Regions from separate parts of the Clostridioides sp. ES-S-0108-01 genome, predicted to be linked through region 3. Evidence: riboswitches for the same ligand, from Rfam matches in the RefSeq annotation. Region 3 holds a riboswitch; each other region holds the start of a gene.
The links. Region 3 has a riboswitch for cobalamin ahead of IR152_RS12560 (cobyric acid synthase). Riboswitches for the same ligand answer to the same signal wherever they lie in the genome.
Positions count from the first base shown of each region.

Region 1: it holds a riboswitch for cobalamin, as region 3 does, so the genes downstream of both, IR152_RS15515 (energy-coupling factor ABC transporter permease) here and IR152_RS12560 (cobyric acid synthase) in region 3, are expected to answer to the same signal.
Region 2: it holds a riboswitch for cobalamin, as region 3 does, so the genes downstream of both, IR152_RS09950 (ABC transporter substrate-binding protein) here and IR152_RS12560 (cobyric acid synthase) in region 3, are expected to answer to the same signal.

Region 1 is NZ_JADGMN010000019.1:56,940-61,236, forward strand. It holds gene IR152_RS15500 (energy-coupling factor ABC transporter ATP-binding protein) at 1-522, opposite strand, end outside; gene cbiQ (cobalt ECF transporter T component CbiQ) at 515-1,213, opposite strand; gene IR152_RS15510 (energy-coupling factor ABC transporter substrate-binding protein) at 1,216-1,500, opposite strand; gene IR152_RS15515 (energy-coupling factor ABC transporter permease) at 1,490-2,242, opposite strand; cobalamin riboswitch at 2,426-2,619, opposite strand; gene IR152_RS15520 (nitric oxide reductase activation-like protein) at 2,751-4,297, opposite strand, start outside.
Region 2 is NZ_JADGMN010000009.1:4,636-8,932, forward strand. It holds gene IR152_RS09940 (fumarylacetoacetate hydrolase family protein) at 1-603, shown strand, start outside; gene IR152_RS09945 (dihydrodipicolinate synthase family protein) at 683-1,576, shown strand; cobalamin riboswitch at 1,628-1,810, shown strand; gene IR152_RS09950 (ABC transporter substrate-binding protein) at 2,043-3,173, shown strand; gene IR152_RS09955 (FecCD family ABC transporter permease) at 3,245-4,270, shown strand; gene IR152_RS09960 (ABC transporter ATP-binding protein) at 4,273-4,297, shown strand, end outside.
Region 3 is NZ_JADGMN010000012.1:93,833-98,129, reverse strand. It holds gene IR152_RS12565 (cobyrinate a,c-diamide synthase) at 1-655, opposite strand, end outside; gene IR152_RS12560 (cobyric acid synthase) at 694-2,208, opposite strand; cobalamin riboswitch at 2,323-2,502, opposite strand; gene IR152_RS12555 (histidine phosphatase family protein) at 2,569-3,183, opposite strand; gene cobS (adenosylcobinamide-GDP ribazoletransferase) at 3,203-3,976, opposite strand; gene cobU (bifunctional adenosylcobinamide kinase/adenosylcobinamide-phosphate guanylyltransferase) at 3,986-4,297, opposite strand, start outside.

The sequences.
Region 1 (4,297 bases), on a different contig from region 3:
CCTAGTACTTACTGGGTCTAAGCCAGCTGTAGGCTCATCAAGCAATATAATTTCATTTTCCATTGCTATAACTGATGCTATCGCTACCCTTTTTTTCTGACCATAACTAAGAAAATGTACTGGTCTGTCTATAAAATCTATTCCATTAACAGCTACTAGAGCTTTGTTTATTCTCTCTTTAATTGTTTTTTCATCCATACCAATGTTTCTCATTGCAAATGCTATATCATCATATACTTTTGAATAAAAAATTTGTTTTTCTGGGTCTTGAAAGACAATACCCACATTTTTTCTAAGATTATACAAACTTTTCTTATCATATTTTAATTTTTCTTCTTTAAAAAGAATTTCTCCAGATGTAGGTTTTAATATACCCATTAAATTCATAAATAATGTTGATTTTCCTGAACCATTTGAACCTATTATACCTATAACATTTCCTTTTGAGAAATCCATATTAATGTTTAATAATGCATTGGCATTCTTTTCATATTGATAAGTTAAATTATTTATTTTAAACATCATTATCCCCTACTATGTGAAATTTACCATCATACAATTTTATGTCTAATGATATACACATATCATCATACCTTGTCATAAGTCTTTTGTACAGCATACTTCCAAGAATTCCTAAGGATTTATATGAAGTTTTTAAATTTATGTACCCAAATCTTAGCTCTTGTGACTTATATATTTCTGAAAATTCTTCTAGAAATATAAATATAAACCTATATATTAACATTGATAGCTCAACAAAAGTATCAGGTAAATGCAGTTTTCTAAAGAAGAATATTAACTGATTAAAAGGTGTTGTAAGTATACAAAAGTACACACAAGTCAAACAAGACATAGCCCTAAATAACACGTGAATGGACGTGTCAATAGATGCCTTTGATATTCCTACATTGAAACTAAAAATTTCAAAGCTGTATAATAAGTCTGCCTTATTAAAAGATATATTTACAAGGGTTATTCCTACACTAAGAAATAAAAAGTACATTGGTATTCTGAGTAATTTTAAATAATTCTTTAAATCTATTCCAGCCACACAAACAACTAGAATACTCATTAAAATCATAATTCCACTTAAAACAAATATATTTTTTATTACCATAGAAGCAATCAGAAAGATTACTCCTATGGCTACTTTTTTATTTGGATTTACTTTACTTAATCTATTTGTGTATGCATATTTATCAATTATAAGCATAATTAACTTCTCTTTCCTCTTTGAAGACCTAGTATGTACCCTATTACACCTGCTCCTAGAGCTGCCTGTGCAGAGAATAATAAACTTTCTATTTCTCCACTTGGTGGCTCATATGGACTACTAAACCATGGCTCATAATCTGGATTTATCTTAGTAATTTCACTTTCAGCTTGACCATCTGCCCCTCCATATTCAGCACCTGAGTTAACAAGCAATGGGAATATGATAAGAGCCACTACTAATAAAAGTAGTAATATATTAGTTTTCGTCTTTGTTTTAGCACTCATTAGCTTTAACTCCTTTATCACTATTTTCTAGTATACTTTTTTCTCCATTTTCTGTAACTAAATTATATACAATTACAGTAAGAATACCTTCTGCTATTGCTATTGGTATTTGAGTCATAAAGAAAATTCCTAAGAATTTAATTGCTGAAGCCATCACTCCACCTGATGGATCTGGGAAAGCCAGTGCCAACTGTATCGAAGTTATTGTATATGTAGCCAAATCTCCTATTGCTGCTGCAAGAAATACTGGCATTGCATTATTTCCGTCTTTTTTCTTTAATGCTTTAAATATTAAGAATGATATAATTGGCCCTACAATAGCCATTGAAAAAGCGTTCGCTCCTAAGGTAGTTATTCCTCCATGTGCTAATAGTAACGCTTGGAATATTAAAACTATCGTTCCAAGAACAAACATTACACTTGGTCCAAACATTATTGCTCCAAGACCTACTCCAGTAGGATGTGAGCAACTTCCTGTTACTGAAGGTATTTTTAGTGCCGATAATACAAATACAAATGCTCCACATAGTGCTAATAATACTTTCTTTTTAGGGTCCTGCTTTACTATTTTACCTATTGATTTGAGTCCTACTAAGAAAAATGGTATAAATATAACTCCCCATGCTATAGACCATTTTACTGGTAAATAACCTTCCATTATATGCATTGCATTTGACGTAACTGGAGTTAAAATGATTAACATAAGTGCAGTGATAACCCCTAACTTGATATTCTGTTTCATTTTAGTATCCCCTCTCTCCTTTTCCAATAATTAAAACATAAATAATATATGTCTGATTTACCTAATAAAATAAAAAAGCCTAACTCGATGGTTAGGCTTCCAATTTCCGAAAATCCAAATACAAACACATAAAATAAATATATCTGCATAATTATTATAAGAAACTTTCTCCATCCCCGAAGAAATTACTTTAATATTTTAGGCAGGTCTCCTGACTTAGCTTCATCCTACTTCTCTTCCTTCCCATGAAATATAAAAATATATCATCATAGTGGCTAACAAAAGTTTCGTCTGCATCACAGTAGCGGGGACTGTAAAGGAATTTAACCTTTTTCCCTATTAATCTTACTTAAAGAACCTATAATATTATATATTTAATTTTTAAATTATTCTTAAATCATTTCTATATAAATCATTGTATACCTTTTCTGTGAAAATTTCTATGTTTTTCACAAATTTTATTTATTTTTATATTTTTATGCATATAAATTATTTTTTATAATTTTGATTAATTTCTAATTATCTTCTTTAAATACATTGAAACCACATCAGAAAATCTAGTTATATCTCTAGAATATATAAAATCATTTCCATATATTAATCTTTCAGCCTCAAGTTCTGATTCTTTTCCTGTAAATACTCCTAATACCAATATATTTTGTTTTCTAGCCTTTCTTACCTCATTGGCTGTATCTCTCAAACCAACTATACCTCTATAAGCTTTTTCTCCCCTTAAGGTTCTCTCACTATTTTTTCCTATCTTTACATCATTTGGCCTTCCATCGCTAAGAACTATCAAAATTTTATTTTCTTCATCTCTATTTATTAGACCACTACATATAGATTTTATAGCCAAACCGTCTCTATTATTACCAGCACAAAAGTATTCAAATATATTTTCGCTATTTTTTAAACTATCATCATAATCTTTAAATCTTTTTAATATTGTATAATCCAAAAAACTAGAAAATCCCATAACTCTATTTGGTATACCAACTACTGTTAGGGCATTTGCGATTATATACGCCTGAATTGCTACATTTCCTTGATTCCTGCTTTGAGAGCCACTTGCATCTAATAATATATCAATAACATATTTTCCTTTTTCATTTTCTATATCTTTATAAAATATTTTATTATTATTACTTCTACCAACTCTCCAGGCTCTATTTGCTAATATAGTGCCACAATCAGAGTATACTCTAGTTTTAGCATTTTCTTCTATCAAAATTCTAGCTAAACTTTCTTTTAATCTCTTTATCTGCTGTCTATACATTCTAGCATGTTCTCTAAATTTCCCTAAATTATTTTCTTTTTGCCTTGTTACATATTTTAACTGGAATACATTATTACACTCACTTCTAAGAACTCCATCTGTAAAGTGTATTCTACACCCTTCATGAACATTTCTACAATTTTGTGTTTCAATCTTTTTAATTTCACCTTTACTCAAATAAGTTTTCCCATAATAATGTTCTATTTTTGAATATATTTTATTTGCAGTCTCTTCATCAACATATATAACCCTGTCTGCTGAATTACTAGATTGAGAATCCTCAAAATCTCCTACTCCTTCTATAAGAATAGATGAAGATATAGAGTCTATATCACTTTCAATAATATTTTCTTCTTCATCACTATAAAGTTCTTCATACATAAAGTCAGCAAATGTATCAAAATTTACGTCAACATCTTTTACATTACTTTCATCATATGTAGAACTACTTTCTTCTCCATTTAATATATACTCAAAGTAAGTTAAATATATTACATCTAAGGACTTTAAAATCTCCATAATATCTTTATTTGTATCTATATTTCTTATGTCATTAACTATTCTTCTAGTTAGGCTGTCTAATGCTGGATGCTTGTCCATATTGTAAAGTACAAAGGCATATTTAATTTTATCCATAATATTGTCATTGTGTATTTTGGTAAAACGTGAAACAATATCTTTATAAGCATTTTTTCTTATATCTTCTATCCCTGGTCTATCTTTAATAGCCTTTTCTTCAACTATTGTATTTAATATAACTTGAATCAGACCCAGTATAA
Region 2 (4,297 bases), on a different contig from region 3:
GAAGAAACTCAAACTCACTTTGATGATAGTTTTGAAGAACCTCAAAAAACGGTTTATTTTACAAAACGTGTAACGAAAGCAATAGGACCAGAAGATGAGATAGATGGTCATTTTGATATAAATAAACAACTAGACTATGAAGTTGAACTTGGAGTAGTAATAGGTAAAACAGGTGTTAATATTAAAAAAGAAGAGGTAGAAGATTATATCTTTGGTTACACTGTTATAAATGATATTTCTGCTAGAAAGTTGCAAAAAGAGCACGTTCAATGGTTTAGAGGAAAGGGATTAGATACATTTACTTCTTTAGGTCCATGTATCTTACATAAAAGTGCAGTTCCTTTTCCTATAAAACTTAAGGTATGTAGTAGAGTAAATGGTGAAGAAAGACAAAGTTCTAATACAAAGCTGTTCATATCAGACGTTTCAGACATAGTTTCAGAACTTTCAAAAGGTATGACTTTAGAGGCTGGAGACATTATAGCTACTGGAACACCTTCTGGAGTAGGGATGGGCTTTTCACCTCCTCGATATATGAGTAGTGGAGATGTAATTGAATGTGAGATTGAGAGTATTGGAATTTTAAAAAATTACATTAAGTAAATGTTTTAATGTAATCAATGTTAAGACAGAGTCTAATGTATTAATGAACATATTAAAATAAATTTTAGGAGTTTAAATTATGAAAGCAGAGTTTTTGACACCGGTTGTTACAATATTTGATGAAGAAGGAAATTTAGATAAAGAAGGAAATAAAAGAGTATACGACTATCTTATAGATGGAGGTGTAGATGGACTAGTTATAATGGGAAGTACTGGAGAGTTCTTTAATATGTCTATGGATATGCAAAAAGAACTTATAGATTTAGTAACTAGTTATGTAAATAAGAGAGTAAAAGTGTTTATAGGTACAAGCCGTATGTGTGTAGATGAATCTATAGAGCTTTCAAATTATGCACATAATAGTGGAGCAGATGGAGTTATGATAATAAGCCCTTATTATTTCTCTCTTGATGATGATAGTATTGAATTGTTTTATAGTGAAATAGCTAAAAATACAGAAGCAGAAATATATTTATATAATTATCCAGATAGAACTGGCTATGATTTAAGTCCAGAACTTGCACTAAGACTTGTGAGAAAGCATAAAAATATAGTTGGATATAAGGATACAGTAACTTTGATGGGACATACCAGAGAGTTAATAAATACTATGAAAGCAGAGTTCCCAGAGTTTAAGATATATAGTGGTTATGACGAAAATTTTATACATAATCTAATGTCTGGAGGAGCTGGTTGTATAGGGGGACTATCAAATTTAATTCCAGAAGTTTGTTCTAAATGGGCTGAAGCTTATAATAATAGAGATATGGATAAGGTTATAGAAATTCAAAAATATATTAATAAAGCAATGGATTTTTATTCAATAACAAACCCATTTATACCAGCAATGAAAAAAGCTATGAATATTAGAGGATTAAAAGTAAGTGATTATATGACTGCTCCTTTTATAAAACCAAATGAAAATCAAGTATGTGAGATTAAAAAATTGATGAATGAATTAAATATATGCTAAATCAACCTTGCAAAGTTGCCAACAATAAACTACAATTATCTTAACAAAAATTAAATTAAATAATACTAGGGTACTAGATTAGTTTAATAGGGAAAGTGATGAAAATTCACTACAGCCCCCGCTACTGTATACGGATACGAAATCAAAATCCACTGAGATTTGTAAGAGATTTTGGGAAGGATGATAGAGGGAAAGCCGTGAGTCAGGAGACCTGCCCAGTATTACATAGGTTCAATTTAGGGTGGAAATTGTAATTTATAATAAAATGAAAATATCAATTCATTTTTTGTAAAGTTGATATATAAGACTTCTCCTTTCTAAGTTAGGAGAAGTTTTTTATTTTATTAAAAGGTTATACTTATTAAAGATGACTTTAAGATAATTTTAATAAGATATATTTTAAAAAAGTATATATTATTAAAGTTTTTTAGCCACTCATAAAAAATAAGATATTGGAGTGAAAGAGATGAAATTTAAGGTAAATGTTTTAAAGCAGTTTTTTTTAATTGTTATGGTAGTTTTTTTAGTTGGAGGTCTTATAGGATGCAGTAAAAATGATAAAGATAATACACAAGTTAGTAGTGGTAAAAAGTTAGAATTAAAATATGCAAGTGGATTTAGTGTTGAGGATTTAGAAGATGGAATTAAAAAAGTGACTGATGGAGATAATAGAGAACTAATTTTAATTCCTAAGAAGATTAAAATTCCTAAAAAGTATAAAAATTCTAATATAGTTAGAACACCTGTAGATAATGTACTAATAGCATCCACAACACAAGCTTGTTCTCTAAGAACAATAGGAGAACTAGATAGTATAAAAGCAGTGACAACAGAAGAACAATATTGGACTATAAAAGAAATTAAAGATTTAATGAAGGATGGAAAGATACATTATGTTGGTTCAAACTTAGCACCAGATTATGAAAAAATAGTAGACTTAAATCCTGATTTAACTATAGTGAGTAGTGGTTTATCAGAAGCTGATACAAAATTTATTGATAAACTAAAAGAATTAGGGCTTAATTATGTTGTAGATAATGAATATAAAGAGCAAAATCCATTTGGAAGAATGGAGTGGACAAGTTTGATAGCTGCCTTTTATGATAAAGAAGATATAGCTACTAGTGAACTAGATAAAACAGTACAAAGGATAGAAGAAGTAAGTGAAAAAATAAAGAACAAAGCTAAGCCTAAAGTTGTATGGGCATCTGTATATGAAGGAAATGCTTATATAGCGCCTAAAGATTCATATGTAGATAATATGATAAAAATGGCTGGTGGAATAAATGCATGTGCTTCAATAGATTCAAATGAAGGACGAGTAAGCATTGAACAATTACATGAAGTTGCAAAAGATGCAGATATATTTGTATACTCATCAAGTTCAGATTATACACCAAACTTAGACTTTATAAAATCTAGCGCACCTATATTGGCTGATTTAGATGTTGTAAAAAATGGTAACTTATGGGTATTTGCTCCAGATTATTATCAATCAGTAGATAAGACTGATGAATTAATAGTAGATTTAATTGAGATGTTTCATCCAGGTACTACAGGTGAAAAAATCAAACATTATATAAATTATGATAAATAATATAGAAGACGACACTAAAAGATGAGTTTTATGGATTTTAGTTAATATAGGTTGTTAAGAGGAGTATATAAATGGATTTTATCAATAAAATGAGAATAAAGAATACTACAGTATTTATAGGACTAATTATAAGTATGATACTTACTTTTTTAGTGTGTGTAGCATTTGGCTCTGTAAAAATTGAGCTGAAAGAAATAATAGATGTTGTATTAAGAGGTATGGATAATACAGAGCATTATAAAATAATATATAATATAAGAATTCCTAGAGTACTTGCAACTATGGTAGGTGGAGCATGCTTAGCAGTATCTGGTATTTTACTACAGATATTTTTTAAGAATCCAATAGTTGAACCATATATATTAGGTGTATCTTCAGGTTCTACTTTGTCAGTAGCACTTATGATTTTGGGAGGATACACATTGGGATTTGAGAGTATAAATTCAATGAGTATATTTGTAGCAGCATTTGTAGGAGCTTTAATTGTAATGTCTATAGTCATTTTATTTGCAAATAAGGTAAAGAATATAACAACTCTTTTAATAATAGGAATTATGACTGGATATGTGTGTAGTGGTATAACAAACGTATTACAATCATTTGCAAATAGTGAGAAACTAAAAGAATTTACTATATGGTCTATGGGAAGCTTTTCTGGATTTACATGGGAAAAGGTAGAAATACTTATAATAGTTGGTATGTTAGGTCTTTTGATGACTATATTCATAATAAAACCTTTAAATGCTTTTTTATTAGGAGAAGAGTATGCAAAAAGTATTGGTATAAATATAAAATTTTTTAGAGTTTTTATAGTATTTATATCTAGTATATTGGCAGCAATAGTATCGGCATTTGCAGGACCTATAGGATTTATTGGACTTGCAGTGCCTCAAATTTCAAAATTGATATTTAAGACGTCAGATAATAGGGTACTAATACCAGTAGTAATCTTTTTAGGAAGTATAGTTACAGCCCTTTGTGATTTAATATCAAGAGTAATTTTGTCACCAGTAGAGTTACCAATAAGTACAATAACATCTTTGTTAGGAGCACCGATTGTAGTAATGCTATTGATGAAAAGGAAGGATAGGACTTAGATATGTTGAGAACTAATAATTTAAGTG
Region 3 (4,297 bases):
CAATATCTATGTAGTTTTCAATTTCATCTGCTAAAGTATAAAATTTTTCCCTTAGTGATTTCATTTCCACACTAGGAACTAATCCTAGATGTCTAGATTCTAAAGAGAATTTATCATTTGGAGGAAAGTACCCCAATACTTCAACATTACAATATTTTTCTATAGAACTCTTGATTATTTGATAATGACTATTAGTCTTCACATTATTTACTATGACACCTTGTATATTTACATCTTTATCTAGTTCCTTATATCCAAGTACCATAGCAGCACTAGATGCTGCCATAGATTTCCCATTTATAACTAATATAACAGGCGATTTTAATACCTTTGAAGTATGTGAACTTGTACAATTATCTAAATCTATTCCAAAACCATCATATAAACCCATGACACCTTCTATTACTGAAATATCTGCGTCTTTTGAGGACTTATTTACTATATACTTTATTTTTTCATCGTCTAACATATAAGAATCTAAATTTCTGGAATGTCTCCCAGTTATAAAAGTGTGATATGAAGGGTCTATATAGTCTGGCCCTACTTTATATGGCTGTACTTTCATATTTCTCTTAACTAAAGCTTGCATTATTCCTAATGATATTGTTGTTTTACCTACCCCACTACTAGTACCCGCAATTAAAATTTTTTTCATAATACACCTCCTACCTAAATTATAAATAAAAGTTATCCTTATTTCATAATCTCATATATTTTGTCTATATCTAAATGCTCTCTTAAAAAATCAGCCAACTTATCATACTCTTTATCCTTAAATTCATTAAAAGAGTTTACTTTGCTTTCTAATTCTCCTAATCCTTTTTTCTTTCTTATATTGTTTAAAATTGCTCTTGTAAAACTTATTTCATCAAATATTCCATGAAGATAAGTCCCAATTACATTCCCTTCTTTATTTACACTTCCTTCAGTATAACTCACTTCTTTATCAAGTTTTTTAGTTATCAAATCTAAGCTTCTTACATCATTACCTCGATTTGTAATACCCATATGAATTTCATAACCTTTTACTTTCTTACCCTTAAGGTCATTCATATATTCACTGCTACATTCAACAATAGTAGCCTCTACCTGTGTTGTAGTCTTTTCTTTCTCAAAAGTTGTTTCTGTATCTAAAAGACCTATTCCGTCAACTTCTTCAATTTCACTTTCAACATGATAAGGGTCTTTTAATTTTTTACCTAGCATTTGATATCCACCACATATACCAAATATCAATTTACCTTGACTATGTAAATTTTTGATTTGTGATTCAAGACCACTTTTTCTTATATATGTTAAATCGTCTATAGTACTCTTAGTTCCAGGTATTATTACCATATCTGGATTTCCCAAAGATTCTCCGTAGTCTACATATCTGATACTTACATCTTCCTGTGTCTCAAATATATTAAAGTCTGTAAAATTTGACATATGTGGAGTTCTAATTATTTCTATGTTTATATCGCTTTGATTCATTTTCTTCTTAAATCTCGTAGTTACACTGTCTTCATCCTCTATTTTTATATCTGTATAAGGCACTACTCCTATGACAGGTACTTTTATTATGTCTTCTAGCATATTTACACCATCTTGTAAAAGTTCTTTTTTCCCTCTGAATTTATTGATTATTACACCTTTTACTCTTCTTTTCTCATCTTCATTTAACAAAAGCATTGTACCTGCTAATGATGCAAATACGCCTCCTCTATCAATATCTCCGACTATTATTACAGGTGCATCAGCGATTTCTGCCATACCCATATTAGAGATATCTCTATCTTTTAAATTTATCTCTGCATTACTTCCTGCACCTTCCATAACCACAATATCATACCTTGAATTCAAGCTATTAAAGGTTTCCTTCAATACATCTACTAACTCTAGTTTGTAATCATGATATTCAGAAGAAGGCATTTCTCCTACTACTCTCCCTCTTACAATAACTTGACTTTTATTATTTCCAGAAGGCTTTAGTAAAACTGGATTCATATCAGCTATTGGCTCTATTTTTGCAGCCTCTGCTTGAAATACCTGTGCTCTTCCCATTTCTAAACCTTCTTTAGTTATAAAAGAATTTAAAGCCATATTTTGTGACTTAAAAGGAGCAACAGTATAACCATCTTGTTTAAATATTCTACACAACCCTGCTACTAAGATACTTTTACCTACATTTGACGCTGTTCCTTGTAGCATTATTTTTTTCCCCACTCTTCATACCTCCTTGTTAAAATTTACTAAAAATTAAATTAAAAAAAGCCCTAATACTTCTAAAGATAGGACTTTTATATATATTAATTAAAAATCTTTCACCCCGAAGACCTCTTGTTTTAAATTAAATTAGGCAGGTATCCTGGCTTAACTTCATCCTACTTCTATAACCTTCCCATCAAATTGACAGTGGTATTTATAGTTTCGTTGGTTTCACAGTAGCGGGGGCTGCAAAGGCATCTAACCTTTTTCCCTTTTAACATCTAATTAAGAACCTAATTTTAATCTAATATTCTATTTTCATTTCTAATTTTACAGGTATATTGCAAACACATATTGTAATTTTTAGTTTTGATTAAATTATATAAAGTCTGTAAAATTCATTTTATCTATTACAGCAAATCCACTATCAACTTCTAAAACCGTAATAGATGCATTATCAATTTTAAAATTCCAATGATATTTATAACTACCAGAAATTAAATGTGTTATTATATTTCTTATCGTTCCTGCATGAGAACATATAAGTATTGTTTTTGTATCTGAATTACTATCATTTTCTAAAATTATATTATCAATTTCTTTTGCCACTCTTTTGTAAGAGTCTATCAAACTTTCTCCATTTGGATATCTATAGTTGTTGCCTTCTTTTATCATTTTTTCAAACTCATCTGGATATTTGGTTTTAATTTCTTCAAAAGTTATTCCTTCAAAGTCTCCAAAACTAATTTCTCTTAAAGTTTCTTTTTCTTCTATTTCTAATAATTTCAATTTTGATATTTTTTCTATTGTATATTTAGTACGTGTAGATGGTGTTGTATAAATCTTGTCTATGTCTTCATTACTCAAATATCTAGTAATTTTATTTATTTGGAGCTTACCCTCTTCACTAATACAACTATTTATATGACCTGATAATTTTCCCTTTTTATTATCATTTGTCAATGCATGTCTTATTAATATTAATCTTATCACATTATCACCACTTTTTAGTTTAAAAAAACATAAAAATTAACAAATATATGTAAATCAAATATACAAGCTCTGAAAGTTCTATTCCACAGCCTAATATATCTCCTGTTACTCCATCAATCTTTTTATAAATATGTTTTTTGAATAATATTATAAATACAAAAACTACTATAGCTGAACTTAGTACTTTAATCAACACTATATTAGGTAATAAGAATATAAATTTAGTAATAAGAGCAACTATCAATAATGTGTATATTATAGCAGTTATTAACATACTTGTAGTTAATTTTCCTATAAATAAATTTCCCATTCCTTTTTTTCTTGGTGTCACAGTTTTATATGTCAATAACATTACTCCTAGCCTTGCAATCATTGGCATAAAAATTATAACCCACAATGAATCATTACTTATTATATTGTAGATGAATCCAATCTTTAATAAAAGTACAAACATAATCGCTAAAAGTGAATTTGTACCTAATCTTGAATCTTTCATTATTTCAAGCATTTTTTCTTTGTCTCTATAACTATATATTGCATCAAATGTATCTCCTAATCCATCTATATGAAGTCCTCCAGTAATTAAGACAACAGCTAGAGTTATTATTATAGAAGCTATAAATGGTTCAAATAAAAGCATAGAAATCCATCCTACTAAATAGGATAATATACCTATGACAAAACCTACAAGTGGAAAATATACTATTGATTTATAAAATTCATCATCAAATCCTACATTTAATTTTATAGGTATCCTTGTCAAAAACTGTAGTATTAAAATAAATCTTTTCATAATCACATACTACTCCTTTATTTTCATAGGTATGCCACTAACTACAAAATAAACTTCATTACTTTTTGATGCTATATATTGATTTATGCGACCTACAACATCAGCATATATCCTACTAAGTTTATTCCCAGGAACAATTCCCATACCTAATTCATTCGTCACAAATACAAAGTATAGATTTATTTTTTCTATTTCTTTAATAAGTTTGCTAACTTGTTCTTTTATGTACTCTTCTAATTTATTTATTTCTTCTTGAGTAGAGTCTTCTATATTTAGATTGTACTTAAACATTAGATTATTTACTAATAATGTTACACAATC